Regions from separate parts of the Glutamicibacter sp. AOP38-B1-38 genome, predicted to be linked through region 2. Evidence: riboswitches for the same ligand, from Rfam matches in the RefSeq annotation. Region 2 holds a riboswitch; each other region holds the start of a gene.
The links. A riboswitch is a leader RNA that binds a small molecule or an ion and turns the genes downstream of it on or off. The one in region 2 is predicted to bind S-adenosylmethionine.
Positions count from the first base shown of each region.

Region 1: linked by a shared signal. The riboswitch ahead of ACT3TP_RS12365 (hypothetical protein) and the one ahead of ACT3TP_RS08800 (acyl-CoA dehydrogenase) in region 2 are both predicted to bind S-adenosylmethionine.
Region 3: linked by a shared signal. The riboswitch ahead of ACT3TP_RS11960 (flavin reductase family protein) and the one ahead of ACT3TP_RS08800 (acyl-CoA dehydrogenase) in region 2 are both predicted to bind S-adenosylmethionine.

Region 1 is NZ_JBQSWU010000019.1:62,234-67,809, forward strand. Features, by position in the region: gene ACT3TP_RS12350 (mycothione reductase) at 1-348, opposite strand, end outside; gene ACT3TP_RS12355 (universal stress protein) at 407-898, opposite strand; gene ACT3TP_RS12360 (SGNH/GDSL hydrolase family protein) at 1,083-1,982, opposite strand; SAM riboswitch class IV at 2,274-2,389, shown strand; gene ACT3TP_RS12365 (hypothetical protein) at 2,402-2,923, shown strand; partial or broken gene ACT3TP_RS12370 (formyltransferase family protein) at 2,944-3,271, opposite strand; gene soxG (sarcosine oxidase subunit gamma family protein) at 3,466-4,086, opposite strand; gene ACT3TP_RS12380 (sarcosine oxidase subunit alpha family protein) at 4,079-5,576, opposite strand, start outside.
Region 2 is NZ_JBQSWU010000012.1:59,305-64,880, forward strand. Features, by position in the region: gene ACT3TP_RS08800 (acyl-CoA dehydrogenase) at 1-1,189, opposite strand, end outside; SAM riboswitch class I at 1,206-1,306, opposite strand; SAM riboswitch class I at 1,572-1,679, shown strand; gene acs (acetate--CoA ligase) at 1,830-3,794, shown strand; gene ACT3TP_RS08810 (Fur family transcriptional regulator) at 3,942-4,394, shown strand; gene katG (catalase/peroxidase HPI) at 4,490-5,576, shown strand, end outside.
Region 3 is NZ_JBQSWU010000018.1:69,795-75,370, reverse strand. Features, by position in the region: gene ACT3TP_RS11975 (dihydrofolate reductase family protein) at 1-138, opposite strand, end outside; gene ACT3TP_RS11970 (AMP-binding protein) at 222-1,832, opposite strand; gene ACT3TP_RS11965 (PQQ-dependent sugar dehydrogenase) at 1,972-3,093, opposite strand; SAM riboswitch class IV at 3,327-3,443, shown strand; gene ACT3TP_RS11960 (flavin reductase family protein) at 3,550-4,050, shown strand; gene dnaB (replicative DNA helicase) at 4,705-5,576, shown strand, end outside.

The DNA.
Region 1 (5,576 bases), on a different contig from region 2:
CAGCGTGACGAACTGGGAGATGAGCTCGACGTTCTCCAACCGCTTGCGGTAGTCTTCGCCGCCTGCGGAGATCGGGTCGATGCGCCCGAATATCCGGTCGCGGATGGCCAGCCAGTCGACCTTCTCCACGGCCATCTGCACCCCGAGCCGGGCCGCTTCCTCGGTCCCGCGGGCCAGATGGGCGGGGCGGACGAACATCTTCGTCGGGATGCAACCGACATTCAAGCAGGTGCCGCCGAAAGTTGAGCCTTCGGCGATAGCTACCTGCTTGTCATCCCAGTAGTCGGTAATCAGCGAATTGCCGGAACCGGAGCCAATGATTGCAAGATCTACGTTACGCCGAGTCATGGCTTCATCGTAGGCCAGCGGCCCAGCCAGAGAAACATTTTCGCCGCCGAGCGAAGTTTCATGACTTGGCGGGCTGCGCCTCAAAGAAGCCGGGAACCTGCGGGACAACGAGCACCGGGCGGGACTGCCGATGGGCCAGCGCAACGGCGATCGAACCATCCATCAGCTCTTCCATCCTGCTGCGCAGTCCCGGACGCCGGGTGCCGATGGCGATCAATTGCGCGTCAAGCTCTGCGGCGACCCGCATCAGAGCTTTGGCAGGATCTCCGGCGACCGTGCGCGCCGCCCAGCTGATCTTCGTCCCGGCGAAGGCCTTCGAAAGCTGTTCGGCGAGCGCCGGGGAGAAATCTTGCTGAAACTGTTCGTCCCCGTCGAAGGTGGTGTCTTCGACTATTTCTCCGGTGGGCAGGCGTTCGGTGACGAATCGGCCCGAGTCCGCGTAGAGGCACATGACCTTCGCGCCCGTGGCCTCGGCCAGCTCGATGACGGCTTCAAGGACCGCCGGTGCCTGCCCCAGTTCAACGCCAACCAACAAAATACGCTCAGTCATCAGGACTCCCACGGATCGTGCCGAGTGCGGATTTTCATCCGCCGCAACGGGTTTGCGTCGCTAATCCCAGTATGCCAGCGCGCCGCTGTCTTGTCCGCAAGTTTCACGGTCCGCAGCGAGCAAGACGTACGGCCAAGACGGTTTTCCGCCGGGTTCGCCGTCAGAGTTAGCCGGCCGGGTGCTTCTAGTGCGAATACCTATTCTGGCCTTCCTGGCTGTGCGCCAATTTTTTCAGGTTGATATGGCGTTTGACTGCCGGGTAGTAGCCCTCCTGGTATCCGGTGCTCGTCGGATGCAGGTTAAATGGATCGGCGGGGTTCGCCAGATTAAAGCTGATCCAGGAATCCGCGGCACCCAGTCCGTGGTTCTTAAATGCGCCGGTGACCGAAACGAACGACGCGTTCGAACCCTTGGTGGCCATCTTGATATTCCGGTTCAGCGCATCCCCCAGCTTGTTCAGCGCCCGGGCGTTCTTGGCCGTGATCAGCGGCTGGTCGCCATTGGAGGTGGTGAATAACTGCGGATAACCCACAACCAGGATTTTTGCGCGAGTTGCCGCATCGATGTGCTGCAGCGTGGCTCCGACCTCGGAGCGCAGAGCAGGCATGGAGGCGTAGCCGAGTTTGAGCATCTGCTGGCAGCTCGCGGCGGTGCCCTGGGCGCTGCAGGCTGAGACTGTTTGCCCCCACTGGAGATTATTTCCGCCCAGACTGAGCGTGACCAGATCCGCTTGCGCCAGTTGCGGGGCTACCGCGGCAGCGGTGGCCGTTATCTGCGCGGTGTCCAGCCCTGCGCAGGCGGCATCTGCGATCAGTTGCACGCCGCGTAGCGCGTCGATCATGGTGACGTGAGTTGACCCGGTGGTTTGCAGGCAATCCGGAAAAGGCCCGGGTTTAATGGTTCCCGAGCCGAAGCCCGCCGAGTAGGAGTCGCCGAGGTTGACGTAGTTGATGGTCCCCGTATCGCCGGATCGCGAGATTGGCACCAGCGCCGCGGCCGGTGCCATGCCGGCCAGCATCAGCGCCGCGCCCGCCAAGGCCGCGGTGATGAGAGCCAAAAATCTGGATTTCTTCTTGCCGTTCATTGGAACGTCCCCTGTTTCCACCCTGTGCGCTGTGCGTGGAACACAGCGCGAAATGCCCGTTCGGACGGGTCACCATGAAGGTCCGTGCCCTCAAGGGCAGGAATCCGCGGCCTTCATCCCCAAGATAAGAAGCCGCCACCGGGCCGAGCTCAAGACCGGATTGCGCGCACTGCATCTGCCATATCCTACGCCGAAGGCCCTCGCTGGTGAAGGCCTTCGGCGAGGGACATAGAACGCGCAAGATCCGCCCGGAGCTAAAGTGTCGGTTCGCTGTCCTAGGATGATTGGCAGGTTCACGAGTCGCAGCGTCAAGTACCTGGCTAGCTGCGCGGCAACCCTCCTCAGCGAGCGGGGTGCCCCAGGGGAAGAACCGGTCGGCGGTCAGTATCCGCGGACAAGTCGATGAAAGGGAAGTAAACATGTCTTACACCGAGCAGCTTGACGCCTATGGCCTGCCAATGACCGAGCCCGCGGCCAAGGGCTCGCGGCTTGCCTGGGAACGACGGTGGACCGGGGTGCTCTTGGATCACCCCTACAACCCGCCCGGGCTCTACGCCGGGAATTTCGCGCAGTTCATGGGCCACAATTTGGCCAGCCGCGGGTTGCTTCATGGCACCGGGACGCTGCGCGTGGATCATTGGCGCGACTACGCCGCACGGTGGGAAAAGGCCGGGGTGAGCCCAGAATTGTTCGCATTGATTCTTGCCTTGCTCCCGTCGGCCATTGAGGATGCGCTGCGGCAGGCGGTGGATCTGGAGGTCGAATACCGGCTTCATGACAGGCTGCGCTGTCTGAATGCGGACGGAGGCCAGTGGGGTATGAAGGGTCAAAATCTGGTTCCCGAGCAGTGGGCGGATTTCCCCTACCTGTTCCAGAAGCTCGGCCCGAAGCGGGCGTTGAGCCGTTTTATCACCACGCACTGCGGCCCGGAGCCGCACTAGAAAACCGCGGCGGGGAACGATCATGCGTGCTCGGCTTCCGGTGCCGGGCACCCATGTTGGCCATTGGCTTCGCGCTGCACCACCGTGCGGTTGCCCCAGAGGAACACGCGGCACTCGGCGGTATAGGTACGATCCACATCCTGGACCTGCTGGGCGATGATCGGGCCCTCGTAAGGCTCCGCGTTTACGCAATGCGCGGCGGCACCGACGGTATTGACCCCGCGGGTCCCACGCCTGGTGGTACGGCTTGGCGCCTTTGCAAGCGGGCCGGGATGAGTGGTGAGTGCTGATCGTGCGCCCCGAGAGCTTACTGGAGGGTTCCGCAGAGAGGATCTGCATCAGCTTTGCCTCGGCGGCCGGTTTGCTGTGTACTGCTTCAGTTCGCCGATGGTGAGCGCAGGGCCAGCGCATGCCGGATTTGCTCGCCCCTTGCGGGAGCCCTTCGGTGATTGAGCATTAAAACCAGACCGTGGGGCACCGGCGGGCCGGCCCGAAAATGGACCGGCCCGCCAGGCGTCTTCTTGTTCCCGATCGTGCTGCGGCTAGATCACCGGGTCCGAGCCGAACTCGGCCATCGCGTCGATCATCCAGTGCACCACATGTTCGGTGAACGAGGCGCGCGGCATGACATACCAGCTATTCTCCGCGGTGCGCCAGAGCAGGATCGGCACGTTGGCAACCGTGGTGGTGATCGCCTGGTTGACCGCGAAGGCCCGCGGATGCAGATCGGCCGGGCAGCTCTTGCGCAGCACCAGGCTGGCCGCCGCGCCGCGCAGCTCCAGCACCGCGCGGTTCGCCGAGAGGTCGATGACCTGGCCCGGCGCCTGACCCAGGGCGGAGTCCAGCGGCTGCGTGAGCTCCTCCCCGGCGGCGTTGAAGGCCATGAATTCATCCGGCCCGAGCCAGAGCACCGCGGTGCCCTCGATGGACCCGGCGACCTCGCCGACGCCGGCCGGCAAGCCCACACCGGTGGCCGCCGCGAGCGCCTGGTGCCCGGCGCTGCCGGGAACCGCGCGCAGCGACACGGCGGTGGCCAGCGCAATCTCGCGCAATGCGACGGCGCGCGTCCCGGCGACGGAGGCCTGGGCCATCGCCTCGGCCAGGTGCGCGGCCGGGGAGCGGCGCAGATCGGTGGTTGGTTCGATTACGCTGTGCTTAGCCATCTCGGCGGCTGCCTTCCGGGTCGTAGAGGACGGTTTCGCAGACCTCGACGTCGACCAGCTGGTCGCCGACGGGGGCTTTGAGGACTTCACCGATGCGGTTGAAGCCGTTCTTGATCAGGGCCAGGCCGAAGGTCCGGCCCAGCGCGGGCGAGTTGTAGGAGCTGGTGACCCAGCCTTCCATCGGGACCGGGCCGTCGGCCGGGGTGACCGGGGTTCCGGCGCCGACCAGCGCGGTGCCTTCGGGCAGGCGCAGGGTCTTGTCCACCGGCAGCACGGAGACCAGCTGCTTGCGGTCCGCACGCTGGTTGTCATCGCGGTTGAAGGAGCGGTTTCCCACGAAGTCCTTCAGCTTGGAGACCACCCAGCCCATGGCCGCGTCCTGCGGGGTCACCGTGCCGTCGGTGTCCTGCCCGACGATGATGAAACCCTTCTCGGCGCGCAGCACGTGCATGGTCTCGGTGCCGTACGGGGTGATGTTGTATTCTTCGCCGGCCGCGTAGACGGCCTCCCAGGTGCCCAGCCCGTACCAGCTCGGCACCGCGATCTCGAAGGCGAGTTCCCCGGAGAAGGAGATCCGGCTGATCCGTGCCGGGGTGCCGTTTTCCAGCGTGGTATCCGCGAAGGCCATGAACTTGAACGCCTCGTTGGACACGTCCAGCTCCGGGGCGAGCTTGGAGATCACCGCGCGGGATTTCGGCCCGACCACCGCGACGGTGGCCAGCTGCTCGGTGACCGAGGTGCACACGACATCCAGTTCCGGCCACTCGGTCTGCAGCCACTCCTCCAGCCAGTCCAGCACCTCTGCGGCGCCGCCGGTGGTGGTGTGCATCAGGAAGCGGTCCTGCGCCAGGCGCAGGGTCACCCCGTCATCGAAGATCATCCCGTCCGCGTGGCACATGACCCCGTAGCGGCCCATGCCGACCTTCAGCTTGGTGTAGCCGTTGGTGTAGATGCGGTTGAGGAATTCGGCCGCATCCGCCCCGCGGATCTCGATCTTGCCCAGCGTGCTGGCATCCAGCATGCCCACCGAGTCGCGCACCGCGGCGCATTCGCGGTAGACCGCCGCGTCCATGTCCTCCCCCGCCTGCGGGTAGTACCAGGGGCGCTTCCACTGCCCGACGTCCTCGAACGCGGCGCCTTGGGCCAGATGCCAGGGGTGCATGGCGGTGACGCGGGCCGGGTCCAGCAATTGGCCGCGGTTCCGCCCGGCGAGGGCGACAAAGGAGACCGGGGTGTAGGGGGCACGGAAAGTGGTGGTGCCGATCTCGGCCGGGTTTTCGATGCCCAGCACCGCGGCGATCACGCCGATAGCTGCCACCCCGGAGGTCTTGCCCTGGTCGTTGGCGGTGGAGATCGAGGTGTAGCGCTTCACATGTTCCACCGAGCGCATGCCCGCTCCGGTGGAGCGCAGCACCTCGGCCACGGTCTGGTCGCGCTGCAGATCCACGAAGTGGTGCTTGTAGTGCACCGCATCCTCGCCCTGGCGCGAG
Region 2 (5,576 bases):
AGTGGCGGTCCATATTGCAGCTATTGCGAGTGGAAGATGCACCCAGCGCGTCGAAGAGCTTGCTGGTCGCTCCGATGACCAGCGGCTGCACGATCGTCTGAGCACGGTTTGCCGCCAGTTCGCACACGGCAAAGCGCTCCTCGGCGTTCAGGTTCGCGTCGGCCATGGCCGCTTCGACCTCCAGCACCGCGCCCATGACCACGGACTCCGCGGCGAAGATTTCGGCGGAAACCTCCCCGACGAGCTGCAAGACCTGCGGTTCGCGGTGCACCGGAACTCCGGTGCCGGTGCTGAAACTGCGGGTACGCGCCTGCACGGAGGAGCGCAGGTCGTTCAGTGCCGCCCGTCCGATTCCGGCCTGTACCGCCATGAGCACGAGTTGGAAGATCGCGGCTTCCGGATCCGTGGGATCCTCCGGCATGAAGGTGTCCACCGGAACTTCGTGGAATTCGGTGCTGCCGGTACCGGTGAGCTGTTGGCCGAAACCATCCCAGTCATCGAGGATTTTCACGCCGCTGTGCTGGGTGGAAACTACCGCGATCTGGCGCCCTGGGAGTTGCGGGTGCGCCACCGCTACGGTGGTCCAGTCGGCGAAGATGGTGCCGGTGCAATAGAACTTCCGCCCATTGACCAGCCAGCGCGACCCCTCCTCGGTGACCTTGGTGTTGAGCAACCCGAGGGCGTTGCCGCCTTCCTCGGTGTAGGCGTTGCCCACGATCTGCCCGGAGCTGATTCGGGCAACCCATTTGCTACGGAGCTGCGCATCTTCCAGCCGCACCGCATTTTCCACGAAGGCAATATGCGCGCGCCATAGCTGAGCCACATGCGAGTCGGCCTCGGCTAATTCGATGAGCAACCGGAAGACATCGCTCAAGCGCGCCCCATGGCCGCCGTCGGCAACCGGCAGGCGCAGCGCACCGAAGCGCTCACGGTTCAGCAAGCCAACCTGTTCGAAAGGCAGGATCCGCTGCCGGTCGCGTTCCCTTGCACCGGCGGCGATCTGTGCGAACACCGGACGGAAAATGCCGGCAAGCCGTTCATACTGCTCGTCAGCGCCGGGGCCCGGGGTGATTTTCAGCAGCTGCCGGGTAGGAAGTTCCTGTGGAAGGTCGTCAAGCTCCACCGCGCTACCCGCAATAGACGGGTCGCTGAGCGCATTAAAGTCGCCAGCGGGATCGCCAAATGACATCGAAAGTCCTCAATTCTTTCCATCGGTCCTGGCTGTAGCACCGTCCCGCGCCAATATTTAGGTGGGTGGTTGCTGCGACGTCGACGAGCCAGATCTCTCGGTCGCTCTGGATGGTTCGTAATCATTTGTAGCCTGAGGTCTACTTCGTCCTCAACCCGGTTAGTCACATTTCGTCGTGCACGGATGGAGATTGAAATGCATCAAGGACAGCACTTGCCTAACGCGGCCGAACACAATGCCTAGCGTTTAGCGATTTTTCGGCCAAATACGCGATTAGTGAAATAAAAATCGAAACATCACGATGATGTGACGCATCTATCGAATATTTATCATGTTACGAAAGATTTGCATTGAAATCGTTCGAAGGCCTGTAATAGTCGTGTAACCATCCCGAGCGGCTAAGAGATCTGGCTCTGTGACGCCGCAGCAACCACCACCCACGGTTAATAAACCAAACGGTGACCGGTGCTACCGCCAGGAACGATGGAGATGATCATGGCTTTCATTTCGCCTTGCCCGCAACGGCTCGCTATGCGACATTGCACTTTCTTGGCGTTCCCATAAAGTACCGCGCACCCACACGCTCAGTGCGCCTTCCGCTGACTCGAAATTAATCGCCCTAAACTTTTCAAGGACCGCAATGACCACCACCGAATTGGCCAGTACAAATCAGCCCTCCAGCGCCGAGGCACGCCAGGAGTTCTGGGACGAGGCGGCGAACCTGCTTGACTGGGACACCCCATGGCACACCACCAGCCAGATCATCCCGGCAGACGCACAAGCCAAGCGCGGCCCGCAGATCTCCTGGTACCTGGGGGGCAAGCTCAACGCCGCGGTGAATTGCGCCGACCGCCATGTGGCAGCCGGCAACGGTGAAAAGGTCGCCCTCTACTTCGAGGGCGAGCCAGGTGACCGCATCGCGGTGACCTATCGGAACCTCCAGGAGCGCGTCAGCCAGGCGGCGAACGCCCTGCAGGAGCTCGGCGTGGCCAAGGGCGACCGCGTGGTCATCTACCTGCCGGTGCTTATCGAAACCATCGTCATCACCCTGGCCTGTGCACGCATCGGGGCGATCCATTCGCTGGTCTTCGGCGGCTTCTCCGCGGAGGCGTTGAAGTTCCGGGTGGAAGACACCAAGGCCAAGCTGCTGGTCACCACCGACGGCCAGTTCCGCCGCGGCACCTCGGTTCCGGTCAAGGCCAACGCAGACCTTGCGGTATCCGGGGAAAACAGCATCGAAAAGGTTCTGGTAATCCGCCGGACCGGGGATGAGATCCCGTGGACCGCCGGACGCGACGTGTGGTGGCACGAGGCGGTGGAAACCCAGTCCACCGAGCACGCGGCGCAGGCTTTTGACGCCGAGACGCCGCTGTTCATCATGTACACCTCCGGAACCACCGGTCAGCCCAAGGGCCTGGTGCACACCACCGGCGGTTACCTGACCCAGGCCGCGTACAGCCACAATCTCCTGTTCGGCAACCCCGACGAATCCCAGCGCGCGGGCGACGTGCACTGGTGCACCGCAGATCTGGCTTGGGTCACCGCGCACACCTACGAGATCTACGGCCCGCTGGCCAACGGCGTCACCCAGGTGATCTACGAGGGCGTGCCCAACGCACCGCACCCGGGCCGCCACTTTGAGATCATCGAACGCTACAAGGTCACCAGCTACTACACCGCGCCGACCCTGGTCCGTTCGCTGATGGGCTGGTTCCCCGAAGGGGTTCCCGCCGACTATGACCTGTCCTCGGTTCGGGTGGGCGGCACCGTGGGCGAGGCGGTCAACCCCGAGGCGTGGCGCTGGCTGCGCGCTCAGCTGGGGCGCGGCACCCCCGGCGGCATCCCGATGGTCGATACCTGGTGGCAGTCCGAGTCCGGCGCGACAGTCCTCTCCCCGCTGCCTACCGACGAGCACTTCAAGCCCGGCTGCGCTTCGCGGGCGCTGCCCGGCGTTTCGGTGGACATCGTGGACGCCGCCGGCGGCCGCGTGGGGCCCAACGAGCAGGGAAATATCGTGATCACCCAGACCGGCCCGTCCATGGCCCGCACGGTCTGGGGAAACCCGGAACGCTACTACACCAGCTACTGGGAGCAGTACGCCGCGCAGGGCTGGTTCCTGGCCGGGGATGGCGCGCGTTTCGATGAGGATGGGGATATCTACATCCTGGGACGCACCGATGACGTGATCAATATTTCCGGGCACCGGCTGTCCACCATCGAGATCGAATCAGCACTGGTCACCCACCCAGGCGTGGTCGAGGCGGGAGTCTGCCCGACCCCGGATCAGCAGACCGGGCATGCGGCTACCGCGTTCGTGGTGCCGCTGGATGCCTCGCTGGTTGCGGCGCAACCCGATGCGCAGACGCTCGCCCGCCAGCAGCAGTTCATCGCCGAGCTGCGCGCAACCGTCACCACGCAGATCGGGCCGATCGCCAAACCACGCGATATCGTCCTGGTCCCCGATGTGCCCAAGACCCGCTCGGGCAAAATCATGCGCCGCCTGCTGACCCAGCTCTTTGAGGGCACCAAGCTCGGGGACACCACCAGCTTGCAAAATGAACCATGCATTGCCCGGCTCAACGAGATCTGCCGCGCTCGTCCCTAGCCGCCAATAAATCTGGCCGACCTTCATCCGCAATTGCGAAGGTCGGCCAGATTCGTTTAACCGCTTCTGACCACGAATTTTCAGCGGAGCGAAAAGACACGAGTAATTATCTTGACTCATTCAAAATAAATAGGGCAAGCTAGTACCATGACAACATCCGAGGGAATCGAGAAGGTGCTGCGCGAAGCATCGATGCGGGTCACCCGACCGCGCGTCGCGGTGCTCGCCGCGGTGACAGCTCATCCCCACGCGGATACCGAAACCATTATCGAGGCAGTGCGCCAAGAACACCCGCTGGTATCCCACCAGGCGGTCTACGATTCGCTGAAGCTTCTCACGAACCTTGGACTGCTCCGCCAAATTCAGCCCCACGGGCATATCGCCCGGTACGAAACCCGCGTAGGGGACAACCACCATCATGTGGTGTGCCGCAATTGCGGAACGCTGGCAGACGTGGACTGCGCCGTCGGAGCCGCACCTTGCTTGCATGCCTCGGATCACCACGGTTTCAGCATCGACGAGGCAGAGGTCATCTATTGGGGACTCTGCCCGGACTGCCAACAAGCCAAGACAGCGCAGCCGGCTACGGGAACTGTCTGAAAAGAAGTACCGCAAGGAACTAATTTTCGTCTCCGCGGGCCAACGGCGCACGGAGACGGAGTACCAAACCAATCCCTTATCGGAAGGAAGACTACATGTCAGAAACGACTGCAGGTCAGTGCCCAGTAGTAGGAGCCGGACGCGTTCACCCTACCCAGGGTCATGCGAATACCGAATGGTGGCCAAATAAGCTCAACCTGAAGATTCTTTCGAAGAACCAGGAAGCCACCAACCCGCTGGATCCCGACTTCGATTACATCGCTGCCTTCGAGGCGCTGGATCTTGCTGCCGTCAAGGCCGATATTGCCGAGCTGATGACCAAGTCCTACGACTGGTGGCCAGCTGACTTCGGTCACTACGGTCCGTTCTTCATCCGCATGGCGTGGCACGCGGCGGGCACCTACCGCTCGCATGACGGCCGCGGTGGCGCAGGCGCCGGCCAGCAGCGTTTCGCACCATTGAACTCCTGGCCGGATAACGTGAACCTGGACAAGGCACGTCGCCTGCTATGGCCGGTCAAGAAGAAGTATGGCCAGTCGCTGTCCTGGGCCGACCTGATCGTGCTGACCGGCAATGTGGCCCTTGAAGACATGGGCTTCGAAACCTTCGGTTTCGCCGGCGGCCGCAAGGACGTTTGGGAAGCCGACGACGACATTTACTGGGGTCCGGAGAAGGTCTGGCTGGAGAGCGAACGCTACACCGGCGCACGCAATCTGGAGGCGCCACTGGCAGCAGTCCAGATGGGCCTGATCTACGTGAACCCAGAGGGTCCGGATGGCGTGGCAGATCCATTGGCTTCGGCCATCGATATCCGCGAAACCTTCCGCCGCATGGGCATGGACGACGAGGAAACCGTCGCGTTGATCGCCGGCGGCCACACCTTCGGCAAGACCCACGGCGCCAGCGCCGAATCCCACAAGGGCGGCGATCCGGAATCGGCTCCGCTGGAAATGCAGGGACTGGGCTGGAAGTCGGACTTCGGCACCGGGCACGGCGATGACACCATCGGCTCGGGCTTGGAAGTCACTTGGACCTACCACCCAACCCGCTGGGACAACGAGTTCTTCCACATCCTCTTCGCCTACGAGTGGGAGCTGTTCTACTCCGAGGCCGGCGCGCAGCAGTGGCGCCCGAAGGACGGGGCAGGCGACGACATGGTGCCAATGGCCCACAACGCAGCCG
Region 3 (5,576 bases), on a different contig from region 2:
GCAGGGTGGCGAGTAGTGCTCGAGCCGCCGAGCGAGCAGCTCCGGGCCCTGTTTGCCCCAGTAGCCGCCCCAATTTCCGGTGGCGCTGCCGAAGCCGTCGAGGCTGGAGAAGATGTCGAAGGTATATGTCGCTGCCATGGGAACTCCCCGTGAAATCGGCGCTAAGTGCACCTCACCTTACGCCTCGCAGGTGCGCGGGGGAACCCAAAGCAGGCATCAAGTCAGGCGTTCTCTGAATGCGCTGCAAGGCTTCGATTGCGCAGCACGTTCTTTTGCACCTTGCCGGTAGAGGTGCGCGGCAGATCCTGCGGGAACACGATGGTGCGTGGCACTTTAAATCCAGCTAGCCGTTCGCGGGCAAAATTGATCAGGGTCGCCTCGTCCAGGCTCGAACCGGTGGTGCGAATGACATAGGCGACCGGACGCTCGCCCCATTTGTCGTCGGGGACGCCCACCACCGCAAGATCCAGCACCTGCGGGTGCGCGGCGAGAGCCTGTTCGACCTCAATGGTGGAGATGTTCTCTCCACCTGAAATGATGATGTCCTTGGCCCGGTCACGGACCTGGAGGTAGCCGTCCGGGTGCATCACTCCCAGATCGCCGGTATGGAAGTAACCGCCGAAAAAGGCCTGCTCGGTGGCTGCCTCATCGCGGTAGTAGCCAATCATCACGTTGTTGCCGCGCAAGACGATCTCACCCATGGTTTGCCCATCGGCGGGAACGTCCACCATATTCTCGTCGACGATGCGTGCGCTTTCGGCGGTCAGCATGCCCACGCCTTGGCGGGAGAGCATTGCGGCTCGCGTGTCCGCATCCAGTTGATCCCAGTCATCCTGGTATTCACAGATGGTGTAGGGGCCATAGACCTCGGTGAGCCCATATACATGGACCACCTCGATGCCCAGCTTCTGCAGCTTCGTGATGATTGCCGGGGACGGCGGGGCGCCGGCGGTGGTGATACGCAGCGGATCGCACAGGGCGTGGGCGCGCGGTGAGTCGGCAATGATCGAGCAGACCGTGGGGGCTCCGCACAGATGTGTGGCGCAAAGATTCTCAATGGCGTCCCACACCGCATCCTCGCGCACGCCGCGCAAGCACAGGTGCGTGCCACCCGCGGCGGTGACCGCCCAAGGGGTGCACCAGCCGTTGCAGTGGAACATCGGCAGGGTCCACAGGTAACGGGTCTTTGCGGTGAAGCCTTGGTGATGGGCCTCGCTCAGCGAGTTCAGGTAGCTGCCGCGGTGCGAGTACAGCACGCCCTTGGGTTTGCCGGTGGTGCCCGAGGTGTAGTTCAACGTGATCGGGGCGCGCTCATCTGCCACCTCGTAGTTCAGGCGTTCCTCGCCGGCCGCGTCCAGCAGCTCGCAGAGCACCGCGTCCACGGCGACGGTCGGGCGCGTACCGGCGTATTGGTCATCGGTGATCTCGATCAACGCTTCCAAGCTCGGAATCTCGGAACGCAGGGTCGAAGTATTTGCCAACAATTCGGTATCGGCGAACAGCAGCTTCGACTCGGAATGATCCATAATATAGCGCAGCTCGGGCGCCGACAGGCGGGTGTTCAGTGCGATCAGCACGCCCCCGGCCAGCGGAACCGCGTAGTGGGCCATGAGCATCTCGGGAGTATTCGGCGCAAGTACCGCGACGCGGTCCCCGGGCGCGATCCGCGCCTTGACGACCTGGGCGAAGCGTTGCACGCGCCGCTCGAATTCGGCGTAGCTGTACCTGCGGGTCCCGTGGATCACCGCGGTCTTCGACGGGTATACCTCGGCCGAACGCTGCAGGAATCGCAGGGGTGTGAGTTCCGAGTGGTTAGCCTGAGTCATGACCATGTGTGCGATATCCTTCGATTCGTATCCGTGGTTTCCTTCAGCCTGCGCCTGTGAGCTGAAGCACTTGCGACCTTCATGGTGGCATGGACCTCGGGTTCAATCCAAGAACCGCAGTATCAATTCGTTCAGTGGCCGAAATTCAGCGCCGGGTGGCAGTTCGGTCGATGAGCGTCTCCGGGGAGATGCCGAGAATCCTGTCGTCACCCTCTTGCGGGGTGCCGCGACCGTCGGTGTTATTCGTCAGCACCCAGAGCTCGCCGGTCTCGCTGACCTTCACGTCCCGCAGGCGCCCATGGTCACCTACGAGGAACTCGGTGGAATCGTGAGGCGTGCTCAGCTCCACGGTTCGCAGGCGCTCCCCGCGCAGGTTGGCGATGTAGAGGACCCCGTCGTAAATGGTGATGCCGCTGGGGCTCGCGGACTGCGTGCTCCATTGCTGGATCGGGTCGCGGTATTCGGGATCTTCCGCAATGCCTTCGTGCGCCGGCCAGCCGTAGTTGGCTCCGGGCTCAATAATGTTCAATTCATCCCAGCGGTTCTGCCCAAACTCGCTGGCATACATGGTTCCGTCGGGAGCCCAAGCGATACCTTGTGGATTGCGATGGCCGAAACTGAATACCGGCGAACCGGGGAAGGGGTTGTCGCCGGGGACCTCGCCCTGAATGGTCAGCCGCAGGATCTTTCCGCCTAGACTTTCCAGATCTTGAGCCGAGGATTCATTTCCAGCGTCTCCCACGGTCGCGTAGAGCATCGAATCCGGTCCGATGGCTAGACGCCCCCCGTTGTGAATTCCTGCCGATGGCAATTCGGACAGGATCGTCCGCGGATGACTCAGCGCGAGCGCACCGCTGTCGCCGGAAAGTTCGAATCGCTGGATGCGGTTGCCGTCTTCTGCGGTGGAGTAGGCGAAAAGGTAGGGCTGTTGAAAGGCCAGCCCAAGCAGTCCGCCTTCGCCACCATGAACTACGTCGTCCAGGCGGATGATCTGCCTGGTTTTGCCCGCTGAATCTATTTCCACGATCCGCCCCGAATCGCGTTCTGAAACGATCAGCGTATTTTCGGCGAAGACCATGGACCAGGGGGCGGCTAGCTCGGCTGCGATCCTTCGCGGTTCGGGCGACTTGGTATCGACTGCCCTGCTGCTTGACGTGGCGCCGGGGGAACGCGGTGCTTCGGCGGCGCATCCGGTGAGCATCGCGGCGCAGGCGAGAATTCCAAGGAAAACCGTGATCTTCGGATTACCAGCTATTCGAGGCCGCATGGTTTCAGGCTAGCAAGATCCGTTCGCTATGCAAGAGGCTGGGCGCTTCGTATCGCACCGAAGGGGAGCGGTATCAGCGGGCCGCGCAGCCGCATCCGAACCCTCCGGTGATTGAATAAATTTCCGATGGACCCTCGAATACTTGTGGCTCATCGAATTTTGGGTTGAATATTTCGATTTGCGAAGCAATTTGTTTGACGCGCGGGAGCTTAGGCCAATATCGTTTTAATCAGAATCATGAGCGTCAGCTAAAGGCCCTGGCTAGCTGGCCGGCAACCCTCTATACGGTAGCGGGGTGCTCCAGGTGAAGATTCGGTGTCGCGCAACACCGCACGATACAAGTACCGCACATCGAGGCGTTAAACCTTCGACGGCGGGTAAGAGCAAGTCAAAGCTGCTTTAGCCTGCCGCCGACCGTCGCCGTACCGGTGGGCATGAAGCAAAGGAAGTCAAGGCATGTCTTTGAATCAAGAACTTGACGCACTGACGCTGCGCAAGGTTTTCGCCCAGCACCCATCGGGAATTGCCACTCTGTGCGCCGAAGTCAACGGGGAAAAGACGGGAATCGTCGCCTCCTCATTCACCGTAGGGGTTTCCTTGGAACCGGCGTTGGTGATGTTTGCCGTGCAGAAAACCTCGAACACTTGGCCGAAGCTGCGGGACGCAAATCGAATCGGCGTTTCGGTGCTCAGCGAGCGCAATGAAGGGGTCTGCAGGCAGATCGCTTCCAAGAGCGGAGATCGATTCCGCGGTGTGGACACCCACACCAGCGACGACGGCTCGTTGTTCATCCATGACTCAACGCTGTGGCTCGACACGACGATCTACAGTGAGGTTGAGGCCGGAGACCATTGGGTCATCCTGTTGCAGGTCCATGGCCATAAGGTCGCCGAGCATTTACCGTCGATTTTCCATGATTCACGATTTCACTCGTTACCAGTCCCGGAACTCGTCTAAATAGTTGTCGTCGCTTCGCGCCACCTGTCATTTTCGCTGACATGTGGCGCGCAGTCGTTTAACTGGCCCGGCGGGCTCGGACCGCGCGGGCGCGTTAAGTTCATATGACCGCAGAGGGGTGCTCTGCATCGAATTGTGGATTACTCGCCTCGAAGTTACGTTTCAGTAGCTTTTTGGAGCGGTGACTACCGCGTTCTTCACGAAGATTCTTTCCACAAAACTATCCACACCTCTGTGGATGGTACGTTGATAAGTCGGTGCAGCAGGTTGAATACACCGGAATCCCGCGAGTTATGCTGTGGATAACGTCATTTGCGAAGGTTGACTCTACAAAGAAATTAACTTTCTATCCACAGGTGTGCAAACAACAAACTCCAAGTCAGATAGTCATTAGCACAACTTAAGTGGGGTAATCCACAAGCTTCTCCCCAAGTCGCACACAGGGTCATCCACAGCTAGAGGGGGATTATCCACAGATCTTGTGGATAACAGAGTTTGCGGCTATGGATAAGAGACCTACTGTTGGCTTTGGGACTGATATATCCACAGGTACCGCCGACACGATAACGTCGGTTGGCGGTGACATGCTTGAGTGTTGCCATCATGGCACAAGGGTATTTCCCAGAGGGTCAATAGGGGATGGAAGTGTCAGTTATGAGCGCGGAGCCGGTCTACGAGAGTCAGGGTTCGGAAGCGGGTCGCACCCCGCCGCAGGATATTCCTGCCGAAATGTCGGTTCTTGGCGGCATGATGCTGTCGAAGGATGCGATCGCCGACGTGGTCGAGGCGCTGCGCGGAACAGATTTCTATCGCCCGGCCCATGAATCCATTTTTGACGCAATCATCGATCTCTACGGACGAGGCGAACCAGCCGATGCCGTGACGGTCTCCGATCTGCTCACCAAGCGCAGCGAGATCGCCCGCGTGGGTGGCGCCGCCTATCTGCACAACCTCATCCAGCAGGTGCCCACCGCCGCGAACGCCGGCTACTACGCCGAAATCGTGCGCGAACGCGCCGTATTGCGCCGCCTGGTCGATGCCGGGACCCGGATCGTCCAGATGGGCTATTCGCCCGATGGTGAGGTTGACGCGATCGTCAACGAGGCGCAGGCCGAGGTGTACAAGGTCGCCGAGAACCGCAACAGCGAAGACTACGTGCGCCTGAGCGACATCATCGAGGGAACCGTCGATGAGATCGAGAATGCGGCGAACGCCGGCGACGGAATTACCGGCGTGCCAACCGGGTTCTACGAATTCGACGAACTGACCCAGGGGTTGAAGGGTGGTCAGATGATCATCATCGCCGCCCGCCCCGCAGTGGGTAAGTCGACCTTCGCCCTGGACTTCGCCCGTTCCGCGGCAATTAAGAACAACATGGCCACCGTCTTCTTCTCGCTGGAAATGGGCCGCAACGAAATTGCGATGCGCCTGCTCTCGGCAGAAGCATCCATCCAGCTGCAGGATCTGCGCAAGGGTTCGGTGGAAGACGCACAATGGACGAAGATTGCGACCACGATGGGTCGCTT